DNA from 4 places in the uncultured Merdimonas sp. genome. Region 1 is predicted to be linked to each of the others. Evidence: predicted binding sites of a transcription regulator. Region 1 holds the regulator's gene; each other region holds the start of a gene.
What was found. The regulator Rex, encoded in region 1, represses fermentation and respiration genes when NADH is low (regulators of the CRP and FNR family bind a similar motif). The targets are predictions, from matches to a motif close to ATTGTTAANTANTTAACAAT.
Positions count from the first base shown of each region.

Region 1 (3,693 bases):
CTTCCCGGTACAGGGTCATGCGGATCTCGTGTTCGATCATTGCGCCCCATTGATCCGGGAATACCGTCCCAAGTACCAGGATCGGCTTTGTGATCTCTTTTTTACGAAGAGCCATTGCTTCATCCAGTGTTGCTACAGCAAAGCCCCAGATATACTCTTTTTCTTCCAGGAGTTTTGCAATCGGCACGGCGCCGTGTCCGTAACCGTCTGCTTTCAGGACTGCCATGATCTTTGTGCTGTCTTTGATATTTTTTTTCATCATTTCCATGTTGTATTCAATTGCGTCCAGATCGATCCTGGCACAGACTCTTGTGTATTTGTTCATAACCATTCCTTCCTTTCCTGTGGTTTTTCCCCGCTGATTTCCATGAATGCGAAACTGATATACTCCAGCAGATCTCTTGCCAGAACACTGTAAACGCCTTTTGCTTCTCTGGCCAGATCTCCGGACCTTCCGTGGAGATATACGCCAAGACAGGCGGCGTTCCCAGGTGTCTGATGCTGAGCCATAAGCCCTGCGATGATGCCGGCAAGCACATCTCCTGCTCCTGCTTTTGCCATGGCGCAATTACCGCTCCTGTTGAAAAACAGCCCCTGATCAGGGACGCCGGTCAGTGTCCGCGCATCTTTCAGAACGCAGACCACTGCATGCTCTTTTACGAACGATTTTAAAAGAGAGATCCGGTGTTCCTTTAAGTCTTCCACCGTTGTATTAAGCAGCCTGGACATTTCCTTCATGTGAGGAGTCAGCACTGCGGTTTTTCCGGATAGACAGCGAAAAGACTCCGGATGTGCGGATAACAGATTCAGCCCGTCTGCATCAATCACAAAAGGCCCTTTTCCGGATTCCAGCGTGGTCCTTAGAAGTTCCAGAGAAGTCATAGAGGTTCCAAGCCCGGACCCGATACAGACTGTATCTGCCCATTGTAACAGCTCCGTCAGATCCTGCCGGTCAAATTCGCGATAAGTACAAAGGATCGCCTCCGGCACTGCGGATTGAAGGATCTGCCGGTTTTCTTCGGCTGTATAGATCTTGATCAGACCGGCGCCGCTTAAATACGCGGCCATGGCATTCAGATACGCGGCCCCGGACATTCCCCTGCTTCCTGCAATGACCAGAAGTTTCCCAAAATCCCCTTTGTTGGCATCTTCCGGACGGGCAGGCAGCATTTTCTGATAGTCGCAAAGATCCGGGAGGAAAATCCCGTCCGCACACAGCTGACTGGTGGAGATCCCGATATCTGTTACAAATATCTTGCCTGTATAAGAACGGCCGGGAGAAAGGAAGAGCCCGGTTTTCCTTTTCTGAAATGTTATGGTAATGTCCGCCAAAAAAGCAATCCCCATTACCATACCGGTATCTGCGGATATCCCGGAAGGAATATCGATGGCAACCTTCAGGCCGGAAGATTCGTTCATCTGGCGGAGAACTTCCCGGCAATCCCCCTGAATCTCCCGGTTCAGCCCCACGCCGAAGACGGCGTCAATGACGGTGCTGTAATTACCCGGAACATACCCATCTCTGACCGGGATCCCGGTCTGATCAAGAGCCGCCATCTGAAATTCGGTTTCCCGGGTGCAATGCTTTCGATTTCCCACCATGCAGACCGTTGGGGAATATCCTTTTTCAGCCAGCAGTCTCGCAATGGCGAAACCGTCTCCGCCGTTATTTCCGGATCCGCAGACAATACAGGGCGCATCCAGAGAAATACGCTCTTCTTCCATAACCTGTATACAGGACTGTGCCGCCCGTTCCATCAGTTCCAGCGCGGTCACATCTGTATGTTCGATCGTAAAACGATCCGCCTGCTGCATTTGTGTTCCGGTTAAGAGATAATCCATCGCCGCGTTCCCTCCTGTTGATTGTATATGCTTTACCGGCTTTGTTTGTTCCGCTTCCGCAACAGACAGAGAATCCGGACTTTGTCCCCGGTCTCTGTTCATGATTAACGGATACAAATAAGAGCGTGTAAAAGCGGACCATAAAAATATGGCGGCTGTTACACGCTTCTTTTTTGACTATTTGTGTTCTTCTTTATATCTGCTGATGTTATAAGATAACTGCATCAGGCTTTCGGACAGATGTACATTCTCTACAATGACATTGTCCGGCAGATTCAAGTCTGTATGTGCGAAATTCCAGATCGCGCGTACGCCGTTGTCTACCAGGAGGTTGGCTACCTCAATCGCTTTTTCTTTCGGGATCGTAAGAACTCCGATCTCCACTTCGTTATTCTGGATAAAGGACTTCAGTTCGTCCATCATGCGTACCGGGACTCCACGGATCGACACGCCTTCGAGCCTGGGATTCACATCAAAGATTCCCTTCAGGATAAATCCCCGCTTTTCAAAAGCAGTATAATTCGCAAGAGCCTGTCCCAGATTTCCTGCTCCGATGATGATGATATTGTGATCTTCCTCCAGGCCCAGGATCTTTCCAATCTCGGTATACAGATACTTTACATTATAGCCATATCCCTGTTGACCAAAGCCGCCGAAATTGTTAAGATCCTGCCGGATCTGGGATGCGGTCACCTTCATGCGCTTGCTAAGATCGCCGGATGATATGCGCTCTACTCCGTTTTCCAAAAGTTCTCCCAAATATCTATAATATCTTGGCAGCCGTCTGATCACTGCCCGAGAAATCCCTCTGTCTTCCACTTGCCTTCACCTTCCATGTTGTTTAATCTCACAAATTATTATATAGAATTGTATTTGCAAAGTCAAACTTTTAGTTGTATTTTGTCTTTTTTTCGTTATAATGGAAACGGATATAATAAGGAGGAAATTATGATATTAGCATGTCATAAAATCAATAAATCATTCGGGGATCACGTCATAGTAAAGGACGGCTCATTCCACATGGAAGATCATGAAAAGGCCGCCCTGATCGGTCCTAATGGCGCCGGAAAATCAACGCTTCTGAAAATGATCGTGGGGGAACTTCCTTCCGACGGCGGCGAAGTGATCCTGACAAAAGGAAAAACTTTAGGATACCTGGCGCAGCACCAGGAAATGCAGAGTGGAAATACCATATACGAAGAAGTAAAGCTTGCCAAAGCAGATATTATTGCAATGGAACAAAAGATCCGCAGCATCGAACAAACGCTGGATACTCTCACGGGCGAAGCGCTTTCTTCCACACTGGAAGCTTATAACCGCCTTACTTCCGAGTTTGAAAGACAAAACGGATATGCCTGTGAAAGTGAGATTGCAGGTGTTCTGAAAGGACTCGGTTTTGCAGAAGAGGAATTTGGAAAAACGGTAGATACCCTGTCCGGCGGTCAGAAAACCCGTGTTTCCCTGGGGAAACTGCTTCTTACGAACCCGGATATCCTGCTTCTGGACGAGCCTACCAACCATCTGGATCTTTCTTCTATCGCCTGGCTGGAAACTTATCTTCTGAATTATCACGGCGCGGTCCTGATCGTTTCTCATGACCGTTATTTTCTGAACCGCGTAGTCACAAAGGTGATCGAGATCGAGCAGGGAACTCTTGCCACCTATCTTGGTAATTACAGTGATTACGCTGTGAAAAAGCAACAGATGCGGGAAGCGAGATTAAAAGAATATCTGAATCAGCAGCAGGAAATCCGTCATCAGGAGGCTGTTATCGAAAAGCTTCGTTCCTTTAACCGGGAAAAATCGATTCGTCGGGCGGAAAGCCGGGTGAAAATGCTGGACAAGATAGAA
Region 1 is NZ_CAWVHE010000013.1:49,921-53,613, reverse strand. It holds gene alr (alanine racemase) at 1-325, opposite strand, end outside; gene ABGT54_RS07255 (NAD(P)H-hydrate dehydratase) at 322-1,842, opposite strand; gene ABGT54_RS07250 (redox-sensing transcriptional repressor Rex) at 2,020-2,661, opposite strand; gene ABGT54_RS07245 (ABC-F family ATP-binding cassette domain-containing protein) at 2,791-3,693, shown strand, end outside.

Region 2 (3,693 bases), on a different contig from region 1:
AGGTTCACTCTTCCGCAAGGTGTGCGATCATGAAGACTTGCCTCCGGGATCTCCACATCACAGGAAATCTGGTGATGATATCCCAGGTATTCATCAATATTTGCCGCCACAACCTTGGCTGCCGCGATCGCCTTGATCACGGACGCCGGTCCGCTGGCACAGTCGCCGCCTGCAAATACACCCGGCATGTTCTCAAAGGTGCCTGAGCTCTGGGTTACGATCTTGCCGCGGGCTACCGGGATGCCGGCCTCTTCAAAGTGTTTGGTCTCAATATTCTGCCCGATCGCCACGATCAGTACGTCGCATGGTATGTAAATATCCTTTTCTCCGGTGGGCCGGATGCTCGCCCGACCATCCTTGATGGCGCTGACCATCTGCGGCGTCACATAAATACCTCTGATGTGATGATTCTCATCTACATCCAGGGATGCCGGGGCCTTCAGTGTCTGAAGTTCAATACCTTCTGCCACCGCACCTTCGATCTCCGCAGGCAGGGCCGTCATATCCGCCACTCTTCTGCGGTATACGATGCTAACTTTCTCCGCACCCAGTCTCTTAGCCGTACGTACCGCATCCATGGAAACGTTTCCGCCTCCGATAACTGCCACATGCTTACCGGAAAGATCCATGATCTGTTTCTTTCCTACATTACGCAGGAACTGTACCGCAGAAAGGATGCCGTCCGCATCTTCCCCTTCCAGCCCCAGCTTTTTATCCGTGCTGGCTCCGATGGTGATCAGTACCGCGTCATACTGATCTCTCAGTTCCTGGATCGAAATATCCTGTCCGATCTTTAATCCGTATTTTACTTCCACGCCTGTCTTCAGGATCGCGTTGATGTCATCATCCAGACGATCCTTGGGCAGCCGGTAGTTCGGAATACCATATCTTAACATTCCGCCCAGTTCCGGAAGCATCTCATATACCGTAGTCTGATGCCCCATCAGCTGCAGATAATACGCCGCGCTAAGTCCTCCCGGTCCTCCGCCGAGCACTGCGATCTTCTTACCTGTAGACGGCGCGCATGCCGGCGGATCCACCTCGCCTGCATAATCTGCCGCCATCCGCTTCAAGCCGCGGATATTCACAGAATCGTCCACCATATTCCGGCGGCACCTTGCTTCACAGGGATGCTCGCAGATAAAGCCGCAGGTAGTGGGGAACGGATTGTCCTTGCGGATCAGACGGATCGCATCTGCATATCTGCCTGCGCCCACCAGCGCCACATATCCCGGAATATCCACATGTGCCGGACATAAAGACACGCAGGGTACCGGCTGGCTGTAAGCACAGGTACAGCGGCCATTCTGAATATGCTCTACATAATCATCCCGATAACCGATCAGTCCTTTATATACCATCCTTGCAGCCTCATAACCAATGGCGCAGTCTGCGGATTCCATAATGGACTTTGCTGTCTGCTCCATCACATCCAGGGTTTCCATAGTAGCATTTCCATCCAGCACATCCTTGATAAACTGATTCAGCTGGCCAAGACCAATCCTGCAGGGTACGCATTTCCCACAGGTCTGGGCATGGCAGAGCTCCAGGAACGCACGGGCCATATCCACTGGACATAACCCCGGAGGGCTGGATTCGATTCTTCGTTCCAGATCCTTATAGAGACCTTCCATCACGACTTCCGCTCTTTTCGGCAAATCGATTTCCAATCTGCTCATACGCTTTCACTCCTTTTCATTCTCTTATGACAAATCATTGACAAACCTCTCTAACCAACACAGGACGCAGGCCTTAAAAAGCCTACGCCCTGTATTAATCACATAATTGATAAAAATACCCGGTCTGTTTTCATTGTTCTTAGGAAATTATAACAGATACCTGTAGGAATCGTCAACATTTTCTGTAATATCTGACCAAAAGCTTTTGCCATCCCCCTGAAAATCTATGTCAAAAATGTCTGCAATAGTGGCAGCAATGTCAGAAAAGCCAGAACGGATCCCCAGATCCAGACCCTTTTTCAAATGTTCTCCGAAACACAGGCAGGGTACATATTCCCTGGTATGATCTGTTCCCGGAAATCCGGGATCGCACCCATGATCCGCCGTAAGGATCAGCACATCTTCCCGGCGCATCTTTCCCATCAGCTGCCGGATCTTCGGATCCACCTCGTTCAACGCCTTCACATATCCGTCAATGTCGTTGCGGTGCCCGTAGATCATATCAAAATCCACAAGATTTACAAAGCAAAGGCCTTCAAACTCTTTGTCCATCAGTTCCAGCGTCTGCTCCATATTCCGGGTATTTCCTTTATTGGGAAATGTCTCCGTGATCCCGCGTCCGGCAAAAATGTCATAGATCTTCCCTACGCCGATCACAGACTTTCCTGCCTGTTTCAGTGCATCCAGAATCGTTTCCTTCGGAGGCTCCACGGAAAAATCATGGCGGTTTACTGTCCGCGTAAAATCAGGATATTCTCCCACAAAAGGTCTGGCGATCACCCGCCCCACGCCATGATCTCCTGTCAGGATCTTTCTGGCGATCCGGCAGTCCGCATAAAGTTCTTCCAGGGGAACCTTTTCTTCATGAGCCGCGATCTGAAAAACACTGTCCGCTGATGTATACACGATCAGCTTCCCGGTCTTAAGATGTTCCCTTCCATAATCGCGGATGACTTCCGTACCGGAATAAGGGCGGTTGCAAAGCACTCCCCTGCCGGTCTCTTTTTCAAACTCCCGGATGACCTCCTCTGGAAATCCATCCGGATAAACAGGCAGCGGCTTTGGAGAGATTACGCCTGCAATCTCCCAGTGTCCCACCGTGGTGTCTTTTCCGGCCGATTGTTCCTGAAGTTTCATATAACATCCGATACTTTCTTCCTTCGGTTTTTGAAAAGAAGTCCCCTCTATCTGGTAAAGGCCGAGTTCAGCCAGTGTGGGGACTTGCAGTTTCCCGCTTCTGACACAGGTGCCCAGTGTATCGCATCCGCTGTCACCGAATCTGTCAGCATCCGGCGCAGCCCCTGCCCCTACACTGTCCAGCACGATCAAAAATACACGTTTTGCCATTGGCGAACATCTCCTTTTTTCATCCTTACAGATCAATCTTCTGATCTTTATAATAGTAATTCCTGTCTTTTTCACCGATGGGTCTTAATACCCTGCAGGGATTTCCCACTGCCACTACATCTGACGAAACGTCTTTTGTCACGACGCTTCCGGCTCCGATCACTGTGTTATCGCCCACCGTCACGCCCGGAAGGATAATCACTCCGGCGCCGATCCATACATTTCTTCCGATATGTACCGGTATATTAAACTGATATGCCTCTTCCCGAAGTTCCGGTAAAACGGGATGTCCCGCTGTGGCGATCGTCACATTGGGGCCGATCATCGTATAGTCTCCAATATAGATTTCTCCGTCATCCACCAGCGTCAGATTGAAATTGGCATATATGTTTTTCCCAAGATGAACATGACGTCCTGCCCAGTTTGCCCGTAGCGGCGGCTCCAGGTAAACGCCCTCTCCAATCTCTGCGAACATTTCCTGTAACAGTCTTTGTCGTTCCGCGCCCTGGGACGGCCTGGTGTGATTATAATCATAAAGTTTTTCCAGACAGATTTCCTGCTCCGCCAGCAGATCCGGATCCGTGGGAAGATAAAGTTTCCCCTCCTGCATCCTCCGGCGTTCTTCTTCAGGTGTAAATGTTTTCCTCATCTATGCCCGTCCCTCCTT
Region 2 is NZ_CAWVHE010000003.1:432,281-435,973, reverse strand. It holds gene ABGT54_RS02920 (NAD(P)-binding protein) at 1-1,679, opposite strand, end outside; gene ABGT54_RS02915 (phosphopentomutase) at 1,827-3,026, opposite strand; gene ABGT54_RS02910 (sugar O-acetyltransferase) at 3,052-3,675, opposite strand.
Region 2: a site for Rex is predicted at 1,705-1,724, ahead of ABGT54_RS02920 (NAD(P)-binding protein). Genes of this name have one in related genera too.

Region 3 (3,693 bases), on a different contig from region 1:
CAGGATGAGGGAGACGATCTCGCTATACTGGCGAAACACGGAACAACTGTGATCCACTGCCCGATCATTATCGGAAGAACCGGACGTCATCTGAACACGTTCCGCCGTTATTGTCAGAGAAATGTAAACGTAGCGATCGGAACAGACACCTTCCCGCCCGACTTTTTCGGTGTGATCCGTACTGCCAGTATGTACTCCAGGATGCAGGAAGGAACGGCAGAAGGATCTACATACGCAGATATTTACCGTGCGGTTACCTTAGGCGGGGCGAAGATGCTTGGAAGACCGGATCTGGGACGCCTGTGCAAAGGCGCAAAAGCAGATATGATCGTGGTGGATCTGGATGCGTTCCATATGGGCGCAGTGGACGACCCGATACGGACTATTTTCATGTGCGGCAATGGAACCGATGTGAAAATGTCTGTCATTAACGGACGGACCGTCATGAAGGACCGGAAGCTGGAAGGAGTCGACCTTGCGGAATTAAAAGCAAAGGGACAGGCTTATTATGACAAGATGAAATATGGATATATGGAAAGAGATTACCAGCACCTGCCTGAAGAGGAAATCTTCCGGCCGTCCTATAGAGTAGAATAAAAGCAGAGGCTTGTATTAAGCAGAAAGGGAACCAAAAGACACGGAGATTCCTGAAAAAACGGCTGTTTCAGATGTAAGAGATTCTGAAACAGCCGTTTTTTGCCGGACTTATGGAGCGCCGTGCTATCAGTTCCCTGCACCCGGAAGGGTTACAGGTGTTTGTCCAGGAAATCAACGGTGGCGTCCAGAAGCCTGGGGGTGAACTGGTTGTCTGCTTCCCGGTCGAAGTCATGGACATTGCAGGCTGCGATAAAGGTCCTGGGATTGTAACGGGTGATCAGTTCCCGGAATTCATCAAAGGGGACGTCGGTATCGTTGGTGGCATGGGCAGCGAACAGTGGACATGGCAGGCTCTGGCAGGTCCGCAGGGTGTAGTCCAGATAGAAGTATTTTTCCCGTCCTTCGTAGAGAAGGGAGAACCATTTGCCGGTCTGCCTTGCGTAGACGTAGATGCTGTAGTGGGTGTTAAGATCGCCGTTTGTCTCGTAGCCGGAGGGCAGGCGGCCAAGACAGGAAGCGTCCACCGGGGGCAGGGTCTTATAATAGGCGCTGGGAGTCTGGAACCAGTGGTCGCAGAGGAAGCCGTAACCATAATAAGACAGGATCCCCGCGGGCGGCGTCTCAAAGTAGCCGTAGGCGGCTGCGATCAGGCACAGGTAAGCGCCGGCGGAACGTCCCCAGAGAAAGTAGGGAAGCTTCTGCCCACAGTAGTCTTCGGCGTGGTCAATATAGTGATGGATAGAATCCCGCACATCATCCAGGATCATGGGAAGTTTTGCGGTCGGGGCCAGGGGATAATCATAGGCAACGATAACATATCCCGCCTCGGTCAGTTTTATAAGATGCCCTTCCGGCAGGTCCTCTTTGTGACCGTATAAAAGTCCCCCTCCATGGAAATACAGGATACATGCTTTTGGGGTGATTTTTTGGTCATAATAGATAATAGCTGATTTATCATAGGATGCGTCTGCGATGGGTATGGTTTTTTGCTCAAACATCTGATTACCTCCCGAAATATATACTATACACAAAATCTATTATAACATAGACAAACGGAAAGGTGTGATGTGAAAAAATTAACATCAGGGGTGAAAGTGGATAAAAATATTTTCTATGTTTTGTCTAAAATATTAATTGAAAAAAAGCAGTTTCATTGTCATAATGAATAATAGAGTAAATGGTCGACCAGCCATAAGAAAAGGAGAGATTTTAGTATGAGTTATTTAAACAATCAGGTAGGCTATCGTGATGAACTTTTGATGACACGTTCTGTTGTGAAGAAAGAGAACTATGTTCTCCTTGAGCCAGACGGACTGGTAAAGAACGCGGTACCGGGATATGAGAACTGCGACGTAACGATCCTTGGATCTCCTTCCATGGGAGCAACTTTCGCAGATTATCTGGTAACTGCAAAAGCAGGCGGCAAGAACACCGGCATCGGCGGAGAAGGGATCGAGTCCTTCCTGTATGTGATTTCCGGTGAAGTTACCGTTAAAAATGATGATCAGGAAGCAACGCTTACAGAGGGCGGATACATCTTCTCGCCTGAGAGCAATGCGATCACATTTGAGAACAAGAGCGGAGCAGACGCAAAACTGTATGTTTACAAGAGAAGATACGACCGTATCGAGGGCTATAGTGCACACACAGTAGTGAACAATGTCAACGATATGGAGTGGGTAGAGTACGAAGGAATGAACAACTGCCATATCAAAGACCTTCTGCCGGCAGCAGGCGATTTCGGATTTGACATGAACATGCACATCCTGAAGTTCAAACTGGGCGCTTCCCACGGATATATTGAGACACACATCCAGGAGCACGGCATGTACTTCCTGTCCGGTAAAGGTATGTACAGACTGGATGACGAGTGGGTTCCGGTGAAGAAAGGCGACTATGTATTCCTGGATGCATATGTTCCGCAGGCCTGCTACGCAATAGGACGTGAAGAAGATTTTGCTTATATTTATTCCAAAGACTGCAACAGAGACGTTCAGTTATAAAAAAGAGTAAAGGGTGGAAATTTGAAATGAAGCTTTCACATGACGAGTTAAAGAATTTGATGAAAAATAAGCTGATGAAAGCTGGTCTGAATGAGGATCACGCAGACATCGCGGCAGAAGTTATGACCTGGTCTGACGAGAGAGGATACCACTCTCACGGCGCGGTCCGCGTAGAATACTATGCAGAGCGTATCGCAAAAGGCGGTATCACTGCAGATCCGAAATTTGAATGGGAAGAGACCGGCCCCTGCTCCGGCGTGTTCGAAGGAGACAACGGGTGCGGATATGCGGTTGCAAAATACGGCATGGACAAAGCCATCGAGATGGCAAAGAAGAACGGGATCGCTGTTGTGGGTATGAAAAATATGTCCCACAGCGGATCCATCGGATATTATACAGAGATGGCAGCAGAGCAGGGACTTCTTGCAATCTCCTTCTGCCAGTCTGACCCGATGGCAGTTCCGGTAGGCGGAACAGAACCCTACTACGGAACCAACCCCATTTCCTTTGCGGCGCCGACAGCAGACGACAGAACCGTTGTCTTTGACATGGCTACCACGGTACAGGCATGGGGCAAGATCCTGGACAAGCGTTCCAGACATGAGAGCATCCCGGACAGCTGGGCAGTAGATGAGAAGGGCAATCCGGTCACAGACCCCAACCATGTAAATGCGCTGCTTCCGATCGCGGGAGCAAAGGGATACGGCCTGATGATGATGGTAGACGTATTCTCCGGTATCCTTCTTGGCGTACCGTTTGGAAAACACGTAAGCTCCATGTATCATGACCTTTCCAAGGGAAGAGAACTGGGACAGATGCACATCGTGATCGATCCGGCCCGTTTCGTGGGAGCAGAGGAATTCAAGAAAGCTATGTCTGCATCCATCGACGAACTGGGCGAGATGCCGACTGCTGAAGGATACGACAAAGTTTACTATCCGGGCGAGCGTGCAATGCTGAGAAAAGAAAAAGCATATGCGACCGGCGGCGTGGAGATCGTAGATGAGATCTATGAGTATCTGAAGAGCGATGATATTCATTTTGACCGCTACGACCATAAGAATCGTTTCGCTGAATAGATCAGGAAGATTCA
Region 3 is NZ_CAWVHE010000018.1:195,405-199,097, forward strand. It holds gene ABGT54_RS12055 (chlorohydrolase family protein) at 1-597, shown strand, start outside; gene ABGT54_RS12060 (alpha/beta hydrolase) at 747-1,595, opposite strand; gene allE ((S)-ureidoglycine aminohydrolase) at 1,812-2,600, shown strand; gene allD (ureidoglycolate dehydrogenase) at 2,627-3,679, shown strand.
Region 3: a site for Rex is predicted at 1,662-1,681, ahead of allE ((S)-ureidoglycine aminohydrolase). Genes of this name have one in related genera too.

Region 4 (3,693 bases), on a different contig from region 1:
AGGCCATCCGGTCGATGCAGCCCGAGGCGGGCATTATCTTCGTGACGGCTTATTCCGAGTATGCAGTGACGGCATTTGAACTGGGAGTGGACGACTATGTGCTTAAACCTTACGAAAAAGAGAGGATCCGGAAAGTTCTTTCCCGCTGCCTGTCCTCCGATGCTCCGGACGAAAAAAGAGAAAAGCCGCATCCAAAGAAGATCGCCATCAATACAGAAGGAAAAACCATCTTTGAAAATGCAAAGGATCTGGTGTTTCTGGAGACCTGCCGCCGGGGATGCCTCATTCATGCGGCCGGCAGGGAATATTATGACAGCCGGGGGATCGGCGATTTTGAGAAACGTCTGGAGAGCCTGGAAAATGTCTCCTTTTTCCGCTGCCATAAAAGCTATCTGATCAATCTGGAAAAAGTCAAGGAAGTATTTCCCTGGGGAAATAACAGTCTGGGACTGAAAATGGAAGGCTATGAAGGGACGGTCATCCCTGTCGGACGAGAAAAGACGAAGATACTGAGAAGCCGGATGGGCTGGTAAGTGAATAAAATAGAAAACGCTGTATGCCGGCTTTTCGGGATACAGCGTTTTTATATGCCGTTTACAAAGGTATCGAGGACATGAGGCAAAAGCCTGTCGCTATATTCGCAGAGGGAATATTTTCCCCGGTACAGCGCCCAGTCATAGAGGATGGCCCGCTCATACATGGCGTAGATCTTCATCAGTTCTTTCGCAGTACTGGTGTTTTTAAACTCACCGCTTTTTAAGCCGTCTTCCAGGATCTCGGTGATCCATTTGAAATAAAAACGCTTGCTGTCGGCCAGCGATTTTTTGTCCTTTGTCACCAGCTGGGAAGAATAGAGAAATGCCAGAAGGCTGATGTCCACACTGGTTTCGATCATGTAAAACAACTCGTGATTCAGGTGGAGAAGCTTATCATAGGCGGACATATCCGGATCAATAGAAGCGGAGAGCTCCTCGTACTTTTCGTCAAACAAGTAGGACAACGAGTTCAGCAGGGATTCTTTTCCTTTAAAATAGTGGTAAAAGGTTCCCTTGGAGGTCCTGGATGCATTGATGATATCTTCCACGGTTGTCTGTTCGTATCCTTTTTTGTAGAAAAGATTCCATGCAGCCTTTACGATCCTACTCTTGGTAGAGATTCTTTTTCTCGGCATCCCGGTCGTCACCTCTTTCGGATAAAAATAAAAAGCAGGGGCGGATCAGTAGTCCTGATCCGCTCCTGTTTCTAAGCTGTTTTATACAAGTCTGTGTGCTGATCAGAAGATTAGCCTACCTGGAAACCATATTTCAACGGATCGGTCGGATCGATCAGGTAGGTAGCAACACCTGTCAGGTAAGCGCTTCCTGTGATCATCGGGATTACTGCGTCATAGTCAGCAACCTTTGTGGTCTCTTTGATCACACCTTTGAAGATGCTTCCCATAAAGCTCTCATAACGGAACTCTTCGCCAACTTTGATCTCTCCCCAGTGATGCAGGGTAGCAAGTTTTGCGCTGGTACCGGTTCCGCACGGAGAACGGTCAGCCATAGCGTCGCCGAAGATAACTACGTTTCTAAGATCTGCCTTGTCCGGGTTCGGAGTCGGTCCGTAGAACTCAACAAGGTCTACGCTGTCAATGTCAAGCAGCGGATGTTTTACCGGGATCTCTTTGCTGATAGCGTCCAGGATCTGCATACCAAGTTTCTGGTAAGCCGGAACACTCTTGGCGTTGATCTCGCCGATGTCAAGCTGTGTGGTGTCTACCAGTGCGAAGAAGCTTCCGCCGAAGGAAATGGTGAATTTGATCTCTTTTCCGTCGATGGTCACGCTCTGGTTCTCTTTGTATACGAATGCCGGTACATTGGTAAGAGTTACGCTTTCAACCTTGCCGTCTTTTACGATAGCCTTGGTGCGGATCAGTCCTGCAGGAGCGTCAAGAACTACTTCGTTCTCTCCTTCATGAGACTCTACCAGACCAGCCTCGATCGCAACGGTAACAGCGCCGATGGTGCAGTGTCCGCACATGTTCAGGTATCCGCCTGTGTCCATGAACATTACGCCGAAGTCTGCTTCCTTATTAACAGGCTCGCAGAGAAAAGCGCCGAACATATCGTGATGTCCTCTTGGCTCAAACATCAGAGCGGTACGAACATTGTCGTAGTTTTTCTCCATCCATTTTTTCTTCTCGATCATGGTGCTTCCTTCTGGCTCCGGGAAACCTCCGATGACCATACGGCAGAACTCGCCTTCAGTATGTGCGTCAACAACCTGAAGAGCTGCCTCAAAGCGGTCAAAATTAACCTTTGCTTCTAACTTCATAATAATGTCCCTCCTTAAATATTTTTCATGAAGTTACTTATAGAAAAAAACTATAAGGTTTTATAAAAACACGTAAAAAACCTCCCCTGGTTTTTCTTGTGTCTTTTTCCTTTGTGGATTTTAAAGGGCCAGAACGATAGTTTTTTAACAAATAGACTGCGTTCTAGTACCGCGTTCAGTTCTTTAGTTTTATTATGGGGGAAAGAGGTTGAAAAGTCAATGCTTTTTTGCTATTATAAAAATGAACAAAAGTGTTGAAATCTGCGAGAATTTGTGTTATGGTATTTGGGCATAGATGGGGGTAGATGGGTGACTGGTGTGCCTCCTAGTCTTCAAAACTAGTGTGGGGCGTTAAGAGCGTCCCGGGTGGGTTCGATTCCCACATGCCCTCGCCAGAAAAGACCTTTTTGCTGTTAAAAAAATAGCAAGATGTTCCTATAGATAATTTTTATAAAACAAGATGTTGTGGAATAAGTAAGGAGACTGTGAAGTTTCGTTTTTACTTATAAAAAAGAAAAAGGAGATATGTGTCATGGGAAATGTACAAATTTTATTGCGTCAGCACGTTGGTGCGCCATGTGCACCCTGTGTTGAGGTTGGGGCGGACGTAAAAAAAGGTACACTCATCGCGACCCCCACAGGACTTGGAGCAAATATTTTCTCCAGTGTCTATGGCAAGGTCACAGAGATCACCGACGACAGGATCATCATTGAGCCTGCTGCAGAGCAGCCGGATGAATTTGTTCCGATCGATGTTCCGGAAGATGCCAGCAAGCTGGACATGGTGAAGGCTGCAGGTATCGTCGGCATGGGCGGAGCAGGATTCCCCACCGGTGTAAAGCTTAACATCAACCTTGCGGAGACACCGCTTGCAGAGCTGGATCCGGAGATTAACCCGGAACTGCCGGCTGATTTCAAACTGGAGCACAGCTATATCCTGGTAAATGCAGCTGAGTGCGAGCCGGGACTGGAGCATAACATCAAGCAGCTGGTTGAGCAGACGGATAAAGTAATCCGCGGCGTGAAATACTGTATGGAGATGACTCATGCAGACAAAGCGATCTTTGCTATTAAGAAGAAACATCACGACGCGATCAAGCATCTGGAGGCAGCGCTGAAAGACGAGGCAGACATCTCCATGCACTTCCTGGCAGACATCTACCCGATGGGCGAGGAGCGTGCGGTAGTAAGAGAATGTCTGGGTGTCAACCTTCTGCCGACACAGCTTCCTTCTGCAGCAAGATCTGTAGTTGTGAATCTGGAGACCGCAGCCAAGGTAGCAGAGGCGATCGATGAGAAGAAGCCCTGCATCACCAAGAACCTGACAGTACGCGGAAAATTAAACGGCGGAAATGCAGCACATGTATTCATGGACGT
Region 4 is NZ_CAWVHE010000017.1:6,751-10,443, reverse strand. It holds gene ABGT54_RS10960 (LytTR family DNA-binding domain-containing protein) at 1-533, shown strand, start outside; gene ABGT54_RS10955 (TetR/AcrR family transcriptional regulator) at 584-1,171, opposite strand; gene ABGT54_RS10950 (proline racemase family protein) at 1,282-2,316, opposite strand; tRNA gene ABGT54_RS10945 (tRNA-Sec) at 2,614-2,711, shown strand; gene ABGT54_RS10940 (proline reductase-associated electron transfer protein PrdC) at 2,849-3,693, shown strand, end outside.
Region 4: a site for Rex is predicted at 2,449-2,468, ahead of ABGT54_RS10950 (proline racemase family protein). Genes of this name have one in related genera too.